Regions from separate parts of the Paenibacillus sp. LBL genome, predicted to be linked through region 2. Evidence: riboswitches for the same ligand, from Rfam matches in the RefSeq annotation. Region 2 holds a riboswitch; the other holds the start of a gene.
The links. Region 2 has a riboswitch for cyclic di-AMP ahead of M2277_RS27720 (C40 family peptidase). Riboswitches for the same ligand answer to the same signal wherever they lie in the genome.
Positions count from the first base shown of each region.

Region 1: it holds a riboswitch for cyclic di-AMP, as region 2 does, so the genes downstream of both, M2277_RS09930 (hypothetical protein) here and M2277_RS27720 (C40 family peptidase) in region 2, are expected to answer to the same signal.

Region 1 covers NZ_JARXYU010000003.1:341,411-348,880, reverse strand. The annotation lists gene kdpA (potassium-transporting ATPase subunit KdpA) at 1-1,310, opposite strand, end outside; gene M2277_RS31730 (potassium-transporting ATPase subunit F) at 1,341-1,418, opposite strand; gene M2277_RS09930 (hypothetical protein) at 1,568-1,978, opposite strand; cyclic di-AMP (ydaO/yuaA leader) riboswitch at 2,107-2,275, opposite strand; cyclic di-AMP (ydaO/yuaA leader) riboswitch at 2,827-2,998, shown strand; gene M2277_RS09925 (hypothetical protein) at 3,124-3,588, shown strand; gene M2277_RS09920 (proline dehydrogenase family protein) at 3,612-4,532, opposite strand; gene M2277_RS09915 (YpjP family protein) at 4,977-5,735, shown strand; gene M2277_RS09910 (hypothetical protein) at 5,957-6,286, shown strand; gene M2277_RS09905 (serine hydrolase domain-containing protein) at 6,477-7,470, opposite strand, start outside.
Region 2 covers NZ_JARXYU010000021.1:17,328-24,797, forward strand. The annotation lists gene M2277_RS27715 (flavin-containing monooxygenase) at 1-652, opposite strand, end outside; gene M2277_RS27720 (C40 family peptidase) at 916-1,392, opposite strand; cyclic di-AMP (ydaO/yuaA leader) riboswitch at 1,396-1,529, opposite strand; gene lgt (prolipoprotein diacylglyceryl transferase) at 1,782-2,687, opposite strand; gene M2277_RS27730 (disulfide oxidoreductase) at 3,077-3,508, opposite strand; gene M2277_RS27735 (DsbA family protein) at 3,527-4,210, opposite strand; gene M2277_RS27740 (cytochrome c biogenesis CcdA family protein) at 4,316-5,029, opposite strand; gene M2277_RS27745 (cytochrome c oxidase assembly protein) at 5,074-5,931, opposite strand; gene M2277_RS27750 (ArsR/SmtB family transcription factor) at 6,224-6,589, opposite strand; gene lpdA (dihydrolipoyl dehydrogenase) at 6,673-7,470, opposite strand, start outside.

The sequences.
Region 1 (7,470 bases), on a different contig from region 2:
ATCAGGGCAAGCGCCGTCGGAGCCAAAATGATAAATGGGTGCACCAGAATGACGATGGCGATCAGCTTCATTTCCCGCGCTTCTATTTTTCTGCCCAGAAATTCAGGCGTTCGCCCAACCATAAGCCCGGCCAGGAACACAGCCAGTATCGCATACATGAGCATATTCATCAGTCCGACGCCTTTTCCGCCAAAAACAGAGTTCAGCATCATCAGGGACAGCGGCGTAATTCCGCCAAGCGGCGTGAGTGTATCATGCATGTTGTTAACTGAACCGGTCGTAGCCGCCGTCGTCACTGTAGTAAACAGCGAGGACTGGGCGATCCCGAACCGGACTTCCTTACCTTCCATGCTGCCTTGAGATGCATCAATCCCCAGTCGGTTCAGTGCCGGATTGCCGTTTGATTCAGCGGCATAGTTCAGAGACAAGAAGCCGATGAACAAGGTCATCATCACAGAGAATATAATCCAGCCCTGCTTGCGGCTCTTGGCAAACAAACCAAATGTATACGGAAGCGCAGCACCGAGGCTCCACATGCACAGGATCTCAATCACATTGGTCAGAGGGGACGGATTCTCAAACGGATGGGACGAATTGACCCCCATATATCCGCCGCCGTTGGTGCCCAGATGCTTGATCGATTCAAGAGCAGCCACCGGACCTACCGCAATTTGCTGCTCGCTTCCTTCCATCGTGGTCACGCTGAGCGCAGGCTTCAGGGTCTGAGGCACCTGCAGGGCGACCAGCACCATTGCAATGATGAAGGCCGCCGGAATGAATACCCGGATATGAGCCTTCACAAAGTCCTCGAAGAAGTTGCCGACGGTTGTCCCCTTACTGGTCACTGCCCGGATAAAAGCGATGGCCACGCACAGCCCGGTCGCCGCCGATGTAAACATCATCATCGTAATGACAGCCATCTGCGCAAAATAGGATAGCCCCGACTCTCCGCTGTAATGCTGCAGATTCGTATTGGTCATAAAGCTGATGATCGTATTGAATGACAAGGTTGATTCCATATTATCGATTCCGTTCGGGTTGAACGGCAGTACCTTTTGCAGCCGCAGAATCAGGTAGCCTGAAGCTACCAGTATGATATTCGTAATGACAAAGCTGAGAGCATACCCTTTCCAGGTCATCCCCTTGCGGTCTTTCAAGCCAATCAGTGCAAATATCGGCTTCTCTGCCCAGGAGAACCATTTATCGGTTCGGTTATCTTCATTGCGAAATACCTGATATAGATAGGTTCCGAGCGGCTTAACCAGCAGCACCAGAACCAGAATAACGATGGCAATTTGTATAATGCCCATGACGAGTGCCTTCCTCCTTCAGCGGTTCCCCTAGAATTTTTCAGGGTGAACCAGCGCATAAATCAAATACAGAAAAATAAAGAGCGTACATACCAATAATATGATCACGGCTGATCAGCCTCCGGTTCTGAAACCACGCGTCCACACCAGGACATAAACAGCATGAACAGTCCGTAGGTCCCTCCTAATATGAGCACCATATAAAAATCCTGCATAATCCAATCCTCCACGAACCGTATTTGGCATTAAATCTGCAACTAGCTGACAATGGACGAAATCAGGAAAGATACCTGATGATGGTTCGTATGAAGCACCACATCGGCGCCCAGTCCCTTATATATCAACCGCGGATTGTTGGAGTGGGTAATGACGTAAATCGACTTTGTTGTCCATGTCCGGCAAATCCGCAAATAGCGGCAGCACAGATTCAAGCTGCTTTCGAACAGAAACACCTTGCTGACGGGAAACTCGGGAATGATCCAGGTTGACTCGTCTCTGGTATCAATCAGAATAATGTCTTTGCAGCCCAGTTCCATCATCCTCTCCTGCTCGGCCCGATTGTTGGCTATAGCTGCAAACGAAATATGTTTGTACATCAGCTGGCGGATAAATTCCTCCCCGGCCTTATTCGGGGCGGATACCAAGATGAAATCCTGCGGTTTCTCCATGTGTTTCTCCTCCTAAGTTTCAGAAAGAGAAGGCAACAAAAAGAAGCCTGCGGGAGGAGAAGAACTCTTCCCGCAGGCTTCTTATTCATCCACGGTGAAATACACCGTGGCTAAAGTCCACGACAATCGTTGCCTCTCTCGATACGCTTACGAGGTTAGCTGACGGATTCGGGCGTGAGAGTCGCCCTACCCATAGACCGTTATCTTGTCTATGGGATTCACCCCTGAGAGATCAAGTTCATCTCCCGACTGGTTCCCCCGTTCCTTTTCCATTCAAGGACTCAGCGAAAATTGAAAACGAGTAGCATGTTATTCAATTAGCTATTGACTTATATTCCAAGCCTGGCAGAACTGTACAGCCGTCAGAGTCAAGCCGTGAGAGTCGCTTGACCCTGAGCCTCTGGAAGACCCATGGTGCCTTCGCCGAGGTTCTCATTCATAAAGGAGCACCGCAGCTCTCACACTGCCTTGTATCCTTATGAATCTTATCGACCGGCTGCCGCTGTGCCCTGCTCTTGGAATCATCCGTCAATTCATAGTTCGTATCATACGTCCGGCCGTGCGGGATGTAAATGAGCTCAGAAACACGTGTGGCTGAATGTGGAACAAGATCTAACCAGTATGTCTTCATTATCTCTCGAATACTGCTTTATACTATGTATTTCTCTTGTTTTCTCGAATTTATCGCAATCCATCGAGATACTGAGATTTTGCCATGATAATAGATGACAATACCAAATGTACACGTTTTCTTTTACGGATTTCATCGATTTTCGGAATGTATGCGTCAAATACGGTCATTTACTTTTGGCTGCCTCCGGCGTATGATTCATCCATCTATTCGAAACACACGTTATACGCTGAGCTCCCGACAGATCGGGAGACGGGGGAACCAATATCACCGATAGGACTTCTGTTGGTGAATGGGGTGAATCCGCGATGCCTGACCAGGCATTGTGGTAGGGCGCTCTCAAGCCCGAATCCGACAGCTAACCTCGTAGGCGTATTGAGAGAGAACACGATCCAGCCAAGCTAAAGCGGCCGCTTCATCGGCTGCTAACCGGAAAAAGGCCTGGAGAGCGGGGTTTCTCTGCTCACCAGGCCTTTTTGTCTTGCATATAACATCTTATAAGGGAGCGTAGATCATGACGAAACTCATCGAATTCGAAGCACAGGCAACAGCCATCCAAACAGCGCCAACAATATGTGAAGAGCCCATCCGCTATATGGAGATGTTCCGTTTCGACTGGGGCTCGGCTGAACGCTTTATCCCCTGGAGTGATCGAAGCTGGAACTGCGGCTTGTTCAAAATCAGCTGCGGAGAAGCAGCCGGTTATGCGGAATATGCCCTGCCGAGCACGAGAGAATTCGCAGATCTGGTCCGCTGGGCATCTGTATTTGCAAGGCTGCGGGGCATGCCCGTGACTGAGGCCATACGCTATGCTCAGCAGCAGCAGCAATGGGGATCCACTCGGATGCTGCTCGCCGTATCGGCGTTAGCCGATCTGGAGAAGAACCTGCACCAGCATGTAACTCGCGAACGCCTAGGCAGCCTCCCGCTGGAGCGGTCCTTCCTGATGGATTGCTCGCAAGCTTATTATTTCTTTTAAGGTAAGGGCGGTGTTCACACCCCTCACTTGAACATATTTTTCAGCACCATCATGAGGTTAGCCGGCTTCTCCGCCAGCCGCCGGGTGAAGTACGGGTACCACATCGTCCCGTAGGGCATATAACAACGGATGCGATAGCCATCCTCTGCAAGCGCAGCCTGATCGTTCATTCGCAGCCCGTACAGCATCTGAAATTCGAAATCCTCTTTCTCTATGCGGCTCTGCTCGGCAAACACCTTGACCCAGTCGATGATATTGTCATCGTGCGTGGCAATCGCAGTGTACGCTCCCTGATCGAAATGCATTTTGATCAATTTTTTATAGTTATCGATCACTTCGCGTTTCTGCTGAAAGGCGATGGTTCCGGGCTCTTTATATGCCCCCTTTACCAGGCGCAGATTGACCCCCGCCTCCATCAGGCTTCGCACGTCTTCCTCCGTGCGGAACAAGTAGGCCTGCATCACGGTGCCCACATTGGGCAGCCCCTCCTTATGGAGCCGCAGCGTCATATCGATTGTCGCCTGGGTATATGGCGAATCCTCCATATCCAGACGCACGAAATTGCGAAACTCTTTCGCCTTTTTCACCACCGACCTGATATTCTCGTAAGCCTTCTCAAGGTCCAGTGCCATGCCCATCTGCGTCGGTTTCAATGACACATTTGACTGCACTCCCCGCTGTGCGATTCCCTCCACAAGCTTCAAATATTCCTCGCGGTATTCGGCCGCTTCGTCCAGCGTCGTAATGCCCTCCCCCAGATGATCCAGCGTGACGAGAATGCCCTTCGCATTGAGCCTCTCGATTTCATCCAAGGCCTCATCCAGCGTATTGCCGGCAATGAATCGGCCTGCCAATTTCCTTCCGTATTTGATCGACAGCCACTTCACGAGTTTATTGCCGGACACCGTCAGGATCACTTTACGGTAAAACTCGGTTCCGTCCATGCATGCGCCCCCTTTGTAAGGTAAACCAAATGCACCCTCTACCTTAACTCATATGCAAAAATCATGACGGCATGCAGGAAGACATACATATCACGCAGGCAATGGCCGTGTCGGAGCGATTCTGGCTTTCCGGCATTGCAAAGAAACCTCTCCATTACGATAGTGGAGAGGTTTCTTTGCAATGCCGAAGATTCTTTTATTGAGCATTTTAAAATCATTATAGTTCCGATTGATTTTTCGATTTGCAGACAATTGAAGTAGAAAAGTTCGCCATATGTAAAAGAGATAACTGTAAATATTATAATATACCATTTTTACTATTATAAATTCATAATCACACTATTTTTTTAGAGAAAACACAACTTTTTTCATTTGTTAAATTTTAGGATTTTAATATATATTATTCATGTTAATTACAAAAAATAACAGTAAGGGGTTGATTTTTTGAGTTTTTGGGGAGTAATTAAAAAAGTAGCCGCTTTTTTGGCTTTGGTAATGTTATTAAATACGGTATTTGCAGCAATTACTGTATCCGCGCTTCCTGCACATAGCGAACTGCAAAAGACTCAAGAGGAATTAAAACTATCAGAAAGCGAGATTCAAGAACTTCTATTATTTATTCAAGAACATTCTACAAGCATAGAGGAAGCAATCCAAACAGACAACAATTTAAAATTAAAAATGGAGGAATACGACGAGTACAGCAAAGAATTTGCCTTGATACTTGCTTTTGCAGATATAGCAAATAGTCAGACCTCAACGATTAGTCACTTGTCAGATCCCAGTATTCAGAGTGAAATTTCACCGGCGATTTGGCCTATTGTTTGGGCGGTTGTTGCTGCTATAATAAAAGCAGCTGTAAAAAAGAAGATGGGAAAGAAAATCCAGCAGCAACTCGGTGATCGTTTCGATAGAGAAGTTTGGCCTCAAATAGAGCCAGGAATTAAAGCGCAATATGAAAGATATGGTTATACTAGAAACAAAGGACCTGAGTTACCTTCCGCACCGAACGGGATTAATCAGGGCGAGCAAATTATTTCTTTATTTGGTCAAGATGGTACAGAATATTTGAGACTAGATGTCTTTACTTCCCAATCAAGAAATCATACTCGGTGGCACTATCATACAAAAGATGATTGGCCTGATCATAAAGGAAATATTGATTTATACCATAATTCACTTCCAAAGTGGGGTTCAGAGTAAAGTTGCATAAGAGACGATTTCTATTAACGTTTGGTCGAAATTTAGACCATAGTAATATCGACTACTTGGTAAAAAGCCGATTATCCAGGTATAAGGGCGGAATCCAGAAAGATTATTTTAATACCGTTCTTAAAAAGGGCGCCGAAGTTATTCTAAACTACCAGATTATCGATACGAATTTTGATCGAATATCGTCCAGGTATTATTTGGACGACTTTCATTTGACGGAAGCTCAAAAGAACGGCTTCCTGCTTTCATTAAGCAAGCTGAAAGGCACCCATGTCTGGTGCGATCCTAGGATTCAAGGTCATGCGTTCTGTGTAGTGGGTGATATTGAGTTCAGTTTTTATGTGTATCGGTCACTTGAAGGCCAGGAATACCGCTTTCCTCAATACTACAATCATGACGGTAACGCTGATATTATTGTACATTCTCAGTTGCCTAAAATGCCCGAAGAAGAACAATATTTGTGCTTTCCGACTGATTGGAGCCTAGAGGTCAAAGATGAAATAACGATCAAATGGATACAGAAGCTGATTAATTGTAGTTAACGATACTCTAAACCCAGCCGACTCGAACCAAGAAGGTATAAGAATATACTGAAAAAGCTGAACTAGCATCATCTAGTTCAGCTTTTTACATAATTTCAGTCTGTAAAAGGCCAGGTTGATTAAACTTTAGCCCATTGGTCTGATGACGACCACATCATATCCGTTTGGAGAAAAGCAAAAATCACATGTTCTACGCCTTGGCCTTGCCGTTAATCTCCCGGACCACTTTGCCCTGAAACGATTGGTTCATCCAGTAAGCGAGATGAATCCCCTCCTCATTGAAGGTACAATCCGTGGTTAAATAGAACGGCGTCTCCGTCAACCGGATCGTCAGTCTCAGCGTCTGGTCGTTCCAGGTCATGGAGGCGGCATAGTCGTTATCCTCGAGCATAATCAACTTCGTGGTTCCTGACTTCCACTCATTGCGGCCAAAGGCAATCGAATTCGTGCCGTCTTCCCCCGCAAGCTCCATTACAGCGCCATCTTCTTCGAACCGAATGGAGATCGAATGCAGCTTATCCTCATTCTCCTCCAGCTCATACACAATTCCGGTAATGTCCTGCTCGATCGGGGAACGCGCTTCTTCCCTTGGGGGATCCAGCTTGAGCTCTTGCAGCACTCCAGCAAGAGAGGACTCGGCCCCCGTGTCAGCCGGCAGCTTATCAGGTCCCATGGCAGGCAGCAGATGCTCCCATACCACGTCCAGCACTTCCTGCATGTCCCCAAGGCCGGAGGTAATGGCGATGACCGCATCCTGCTCCGGCAGCATGACGCAGAACTGGCCGAATGCGCCATCACCTCGATATCCTCCATGACGGCACATCCAGAATTGATAACCGTAGCCTTCGGTCCAATCCGATGTGGAGTCCGCAGGTCCGTTGGATATCTGCTTCGAGGTTGCCTCTTCGATCCAGTCTTCCGGAATCAGGCGGCGGCCTTCCCACACCCCCTTCTGAAGGTAGAGCTGGCCAAACTTGGCGATGTCCTCGGTCTTCACCTTAAGCCCCCATCCACCGGTATTGATTCCCTTCGGACAGCTTTCCCAGGTGGCTCCATGTATGCCAAGCGGTTCGAACAGACGGGGCTGCAGATAATCCAGCAGCGTGATGCCGGTTACCTTCTGCAGAATAGCCGAGAGCATGTAAGTCGCTGCGCTGTTATAGACAAAATGAGTTCCAGGTTCA
Region 2 (7,470 bases):
TTGCTGTTAGAAAGCCCACCTTGTCAAAATACCAAAAAATACTCTTGCCGAAAATATGTAACGGTTTATATTGGATCTCACTGCTTGCGGACAAATGCACTTCAAAATCATCTGCCAATTCACTGGAAATTTGGGCCCCGGAGTTTCCTGCACCTACAACACAAACAACCCCTTCTTTAAGTTGGTTCTTATTTCGATATTCAGAAGAATGTAATTGTATAACTGCATCACCAAGCTTGTCATGAAAAGAAGGTACTAGTGGCTTCTGAAAAGGACCGGTGGCTACTATAACTTTTTTTGATCTAAATGTACCCTCCGATGTGGAGACTTCAAAGATTCCATTGTTCATGGTTAATGATGTAACTTGTGTATTACTTTGAATAGGAAGCTCTAAACGATTCGCATAATCTTTCAAATAATCTGCAACCTCATTTTTATGTGGTAAACCCTGAGGATCACCTTGAAAGGGAACACCTGGTAGACTATTATACATTCTTGGCGTAAACAGATGAAGAGAATCATAGCGATCTCTCCAAGAGTCACCAACCTCCTTGTGACCATCAAGGATGAGAAAATCCACAGATTTTTGTTTGAGATAGTAAGCAGCCGCAAGCCCGGCCTGACCTCCACCGATGACTATAACATCTAACATATAAATATCATCCCTCCTTTTAATATTTTTATTTAAAGTATCATATGAGCATTTATTCATCAATAATGAATATCCCAACATTGAGTATCGGCAGAAATGCACATCTTCTAAATAGGCATCAAGTCATTGGTGTTTTGTACATTGAAGTAATAAGCACCAACGTATGTCTAAGAAGGAAACACGATTGCAAGCCCCATAAGGGTAACATTGAATTGAAATCATAAAACAAGCCCTTCATAAATTGAAGGGCTTGTTTTATGATTTCAATTGTAACTTCCGACCATCATCGTGTAACTTTTTTGACTAATGGTTCTTCTTGCAGTTACATATCGTTGTTTATAATAGGATTCTGACAGTTTACTTATCCTTACACCCTTACTACTGGACGAATGTGCAAATTGACCATTGCCAATATAGATTCCAGCATGAGAAATTCCCCTGCCACTCGTATTAAAAAAAACTAAGTCACCCGGTCTCAGATTATCTTTTGAGACTGGAGTCCCCACTTTGGCCTGAGCACTCGATGTACGTGGCAAATCTAAGTTGAATTTATCAAAAATGTACAGAATAAAGCCGGAACAATCGAAACCACTTGAAGTTGTACCTCCCCATTTATAGGGTGTTCCAACGACTTTACTTACTTCAGTAGTCAACTTAGGTTGATTATCTGCAAACGCACTGGCTGTTCCCGAAGATAATATAATGGCAGACCCTAACAACGACAGTAACATTTTCTTCAAGATTTTTTCTCCCTTCGATGCCTACGGAGTTAGCTGAGGGTTCGGTAGAAGGATCCCTATACTCCCATTACTACAAGAATAATTCACCCAAAAATGGTTCCCCCGTTTTCAAAAACGAAATTCGGCATAATTTATGAAATTTTTGTAACCCTACATAATGTAGTCTATTTTTTCGCGATTGTCAATCTTATCTTTAGAATTCTTTTCCTCCTTAAATTAATGTTAATATTTGTTTAAATCCCCGTACCTATTGGACTTATATCAGAACATTAATCGAAAAGAATTCGTATTGAACGCAGAAACAAATAAAACAATATTGTAATACTTTTGCTGAGGTTCGAAATAAATAGCAGTCGAACCAAGTTCGACTGCCTCTTATATTAAATTAATTAAGATCTATTACTGGCGATTGGGTCTTCATATCGCTCATGATGGTTTCTAAACCTTCGGTATGCAATGAGGCAAATGGCAATTAGGATAATAAAGACACTCAATAACTGCGAGACACGAACTGTACCATAACTCATTTCGCCTTCCTGGAACATAAGCCCCATCGGTGACCAAAGTAATTTCATCAAATTTGCAAGCCAGTTAGAGGCAAACCAGGCTAAACTGTCGGTACGCAGTCCTTCGATAAAAAACCGTCCGATGGAATACCAAGTGAAATAAGTCAAAAATAATTCTCCTGAACGTAGAAAAGGCTGGCGTCTCAACCATAAGAGCAACAACAAACCAACCAAATTCCAAATGGACTCATACAGAAAGGTCGGATGATAATAGACACCCTCGATATTCATTTGATCGACAATAAAGTTAGGCAAGTGTAGTGTTGTCCTGAGAAAATCCTCAGATACTGGCCCTCCATGAGCTTCTTGATTTATATAATTTCCCCAACGCCCGATCAATTGTCCTATAATCAAACCCGGAGCACATAGATCTGCAATACGCCAAAAATTATAGCCACGTATATGAAAGAAAAAAATCATAGCAACGATCGCTCCGATTAAAGCTCCGTAAATGGCGATTCCACCGTTCCATATTTTGAAAACGTCCCAAAAGTTATCGCGGTAATCTTCCCACTTGAATATGACATAGTAAGCTCTAGCCCCGACGATAGCCGACGGCACGCCAACTAGCACCATGTCCAAAAAGAACCCTGGATGGATCTGATACCGCTTGCCTTCTTGAATAACAACGATTAGACCAATGAGAGCTGCTACGCTTAAGATAATTCCGTACCAGTATAATTGGATTGGCCCTAATCGAAATGCAATTGGACTAATCGCATCGAACAAACCCTTTCACCTCAATCCCATATCGTTAGTAACCGATAATATTGATTCATAATTAATGATGAAATTTCGATTAAACATCCTATATTTAAATAAGGAAGGCGATACATGTTGAACAATGATACTTTTCTTTCAATTCTCAAGCCTAGGATTATGATTTTAAGCTCACTGTTACTGTTTACTATGATTAGTATCGTTTTCCTGACGGATATCTATTTTATTGATTTCAACAGTACCGTTCATTTAATAGCACATTATATCAGTCCGTTTATCATTCACTTACTGTTATCCCTTTTTGTGAAGAACAAGGTGTCCTGGTTACTTGGTGCAACGCTGACAACGATTATTTCACTAGTACTGATTCTAGTAGTCGTTTTGGTGTTTTTTAGCAATTAGTTGCCTGGTCTTGGGCTCACGCCAGCCTCAGATCTTGTGAGTACCATTAAGATTGTAATTAAAATAAATGCTACTAATGCGAGAAAAGGAATCGTTATAAAACCAAACCAATTAATGTATTGTACATTACACGGCACCCCGTTCGTGCATGGCTTGATTGCTGCAAATCCAGGGACCTTCTGCTCCAAATAATGAAATAATGAAACGCATGCTCCAAAAATCGAAAATGGAAGCACATATTTTTTTATGCTTGTCTCACTGTAAAAGGCCGCAATTCCAAGAATGATACTGAGTGGATACATTAGTATTCTCTGATACCAGCACAATTCGCAAGGAATAAACCCCCTTATCTCGCTAAAATAGAGGCTTCCAAGCGTTGCTGTAAGTGCTACAACCCAAGCTAAATATATTGTTTTGTCACGTACCACTACTCGATCCCCTCCCATCTACTCCTTCAGTTGCGCATTGATTAAGGATGATATCTCCTCATAATCAAACGGGTTCGTTACCATAACATTATTGATCATAATCGTGGGTGTTTGTTGTACATTATATTCACGGACTAATTCCTCATCTAAAGCAACTTGGTCTTCGATCTGCTTACTTCCCATATCTTCTTTAAGCTTCGCTAGATCGATATTAGGTGTATATTCTTTAGCAAGCTCCAGCGCCTTTTCTGGGGTTAGCCATGCGTTATCATGCTGCTCTGTTTCAGGTTGTGCATTAAATACTTCATGATGAAATGTCCAATATGCGTCAGGATCCTGCAGTAGTATTGCTTCTGCAGCAAGTGCGCCTGTTTTTGACTCATCACCATGAAAAAGAACATTAATATAGGAGAATGATGCTTTTCCTGTTTCGATAAAGTCCTTCGAGAGTTGTGGCATTATATTCTCTCCCCAGGCTTTGCAGGAGGGACATTTATAATCTCCAAACTCCACGATAGATACCTTTGCGTTTTTGTCACCTAGAGTAGGCTGGTTTTCCGTGGCCGGTGGGTTGTCAAATACCCCTTCCGAACGATTTGATGGTTGGCTGTTCTGGTTTAACAATACCAAAGCTACCACCAGGCCCACAAAAATGATGGTGAAAATAACTAGATTTTTTGATGATTTCTTCTTATTATTCATGTTTCACCTCAGCTATTTATTCGTTTAGTTGCTTTTTTTTTAGATGTTTGCTTACTTGCCGTTTTATATGTTTATCACCGCCTTAATTCCAGATCTCGAACTACATCAAAAACCTGTAAACCCGCCGTATAGCCCGATTAACCATATGGTGATTTTGGTCATTTGATCTGTGTAAAGCAATATTCCGGTAAGAACCATCATCGCCCCGCCAATTTTCATCATTAGTGAAGAATATTTTGAGATCCATTTTAATCTGCCAATAAAAAAGGCCATAATGAGAAACGGAATCCCAAACCCTAATGTATATGCACTTATGTAACCCACTGCCTTCTCAGGGTTTGTTACTCCCATAGCTAAAACGGCTGAAAGAATGGGTCCGATACACGGTGTCCATCCTGCAGAGAATGATAATCCAACTAATATCGATCCAAGATATCCTGACGGTTTATGCTTAAATTGAAACTTCCTATCTTTCATTAAAATCTGTAACTGAATAACTCCTAGCATGATTAATCCCATTACAATCACTAATAATCCACCTAATTTTTGAATCAATTCGCGATTATTCGAGAACAAATCTCCTACTAAACTGGCTGATAACCCTAATGCGAAAAAAATGACAGAGAATCCTAGCATAAAGCATATGGTATGAGCAAAAGCCTTCTTTTGCATGATCCCCTTACCATCCTTTAACTCCTTAACAGAAATTCCGGTAATGTAAGATATATAGGATGGATAGAGCGGAAGACAGCAAGGAGATATAAAAGACAAAAATCCTGCTGCAAATGCTATCCATAGAGTCAAGTTCTCTGGGCCCATGAGTTAACTTCCTTTCTACAACGAGAAGCCATCAATAATCGTAATTAATAGTTATTAAGTTGATTCGGTGAGTCATATACAGCTTCAGCAACTTCAATGGAGTCATCATGTTTCTCCTTTCGGTACCATCTTGCAGAAATGATTGCCAGTGTGACTACAAATGCTGCCTCTTGCGTCATTTTCATAATAATTCCGCCTAATTGCTGATCATCAATTGGACTCAAAAATGAAAATAGTTGGGGAGCATTCACATATGGATCATAGAGAATGTTGCCGGCAAAAATTATGGCTACACATGCTGGATATAACAGGATTGCATTCGCTGCAATATACCCTAACTTTTTTACATTCGATAGTTTATCAAGTTCTGGTACAGGGCACATAAGTGGCCACCACATCTGAAATGATGCAATTACTAACAAAACATGATATAAGCCTCCTAGGAATGGGATCTCCATCAGCTTATTAAAAACAACTGGGAAATGATATAAGGATAAAGCAGAGTTAAATAGAAACATGGCTAAGATAGGTTGATTAAAAAATGAGAGAAACTTCGAGGAAAACTTGGAATTTAATAAAGGGCGTATTAACCATGATGGCGTACCTAAATAAAAAAACAGCGGCATAATAAAGTATAATAAAGCTTGCTTCAGCATGTGAGCGCTAAATAACACATGATGACTAAACGCATTGATGGGACTTCCAACCGCTATATAAAACGTAAACAAACCTGAAATAAACAATATTTTTTGTCTGGTTTTAACTGGTTCACTTTCATAAAAGCGGTTACGTAATGGACCAACATATAACAAGTAGATTACAGATAATAAAACGGTTATAAAAAATACGAGCGGACCCCATAATTCTGAAAAACTAAAATGTGTTAATACACTCTGGTTCATCAATGGCAAAACTCCTTTTCCATATCAAACAGTTAAAAGACTACACAACATAGTATATTACAAATTAAAGATTACTGGTTATTACAATTGTTTGTCAACTTACTGAACTGAATATAATATGTGTATTTACCATTTGATTTTAGGACTCGACAAGGAAATGAACAAAGAAACGGGAAGATCTGCACTCTAAGTGAGTTCAATCTACCCGTTTCTATTCGTCAATTAATATGAGAAATCACAAAATTTACAGATTCATTTGAACAGAACTGGTCCTCTTTGGATGATTATAGGCTCAAAACTGAATACTTTCTGACTGATGGTCTACAGCTAGCTTTATCAGCTGCTTTAACTGCATATCTTCTAGTGAGTAAAACACAAGTTTTCCTTCTTTGCGGTATTTCGCAATCCCCATATTTCTAAGCAGTCGTAAATGATGGGATGCTGTCGCCATTGTAGAACCAATAATATTGGCCACATCGCAAACGCACAACTCATCCTCATCGCATAAGGCATAGGCGACTTTTAACCGTGTAGGATCGGCAATGACCTTAAAAATTTGGGACATATTTTGAAAATCATGATTACTCAACTTTGCTTTAACACGTCTCACTTTATCTTCATCGTAACAAAATATATCGCAGGTATCCTCTGTTGACATGTGTAACACCTCAATCTCATACTCATTTGAGTATTATCATATTTCAGTTACGGATGGTTGTCAAAAAGCCAATACGCAGCAAACTAAATATGAATAGGATGTCCAAGAGCAACTTCAGCTGCTTCTGCAGTCAATTCACCAAGTGTTGGGTGAGCATGTATGGTAAGCGCAATGTCTTCTAAGGTTGAACCCAGTTCAATGGCTAATGCGAGCTCCGGAATCAGATCTGATGCATTGGTCCCTATAATTTGTCCACCTAACACAAGACCTGTCTTCTTATCCCCTACTAACTTTACAAACCCTTCAGCTGAGGTCAAAGATAATGCTCGAGCGTTAGCAGCTAAAGGGAATTTACCTGTCAATACATCAAAACCCTGCTCTTTAGCTTCGAACTCAGAAAGGCCAACTGATGCAATTTCCGGATCAGAAAATACAACGGAAGGAATCACTTTATAGTCAAAAATACTTGGAAGTCCTGCAATAGCTTCTGCTACGATTTTCCCTTCATATGAAGCTTTATGAGCTAACGCCGGTCCTGGAATAATATCTCCAATCGCGTATATATGTGGTAGACTGGTTTGACCTGACTCATTGACTTCAACAAGTCCTCGTTCTCCTATTTGGATACCAATTTTATCGAGACCAAGTTCACCATCCGTATTGGGTCTACGACCGACTGTAACCAGTACATAATCAGCCGTCGCTTGTCTTTCTTCATTATTTACTGTAAACGATACGGTAACTTCTTTCTCTGTTTGCTCAGCTGACTGTGCCATCGCATCCGTATACACAGTCGCACCCAACGAACTTAAGTTCTTACTTATAATGCGTGTGATATCCTTTTCGAATCCTGGCAATATGGTACTGGATCCTTCTAGTAC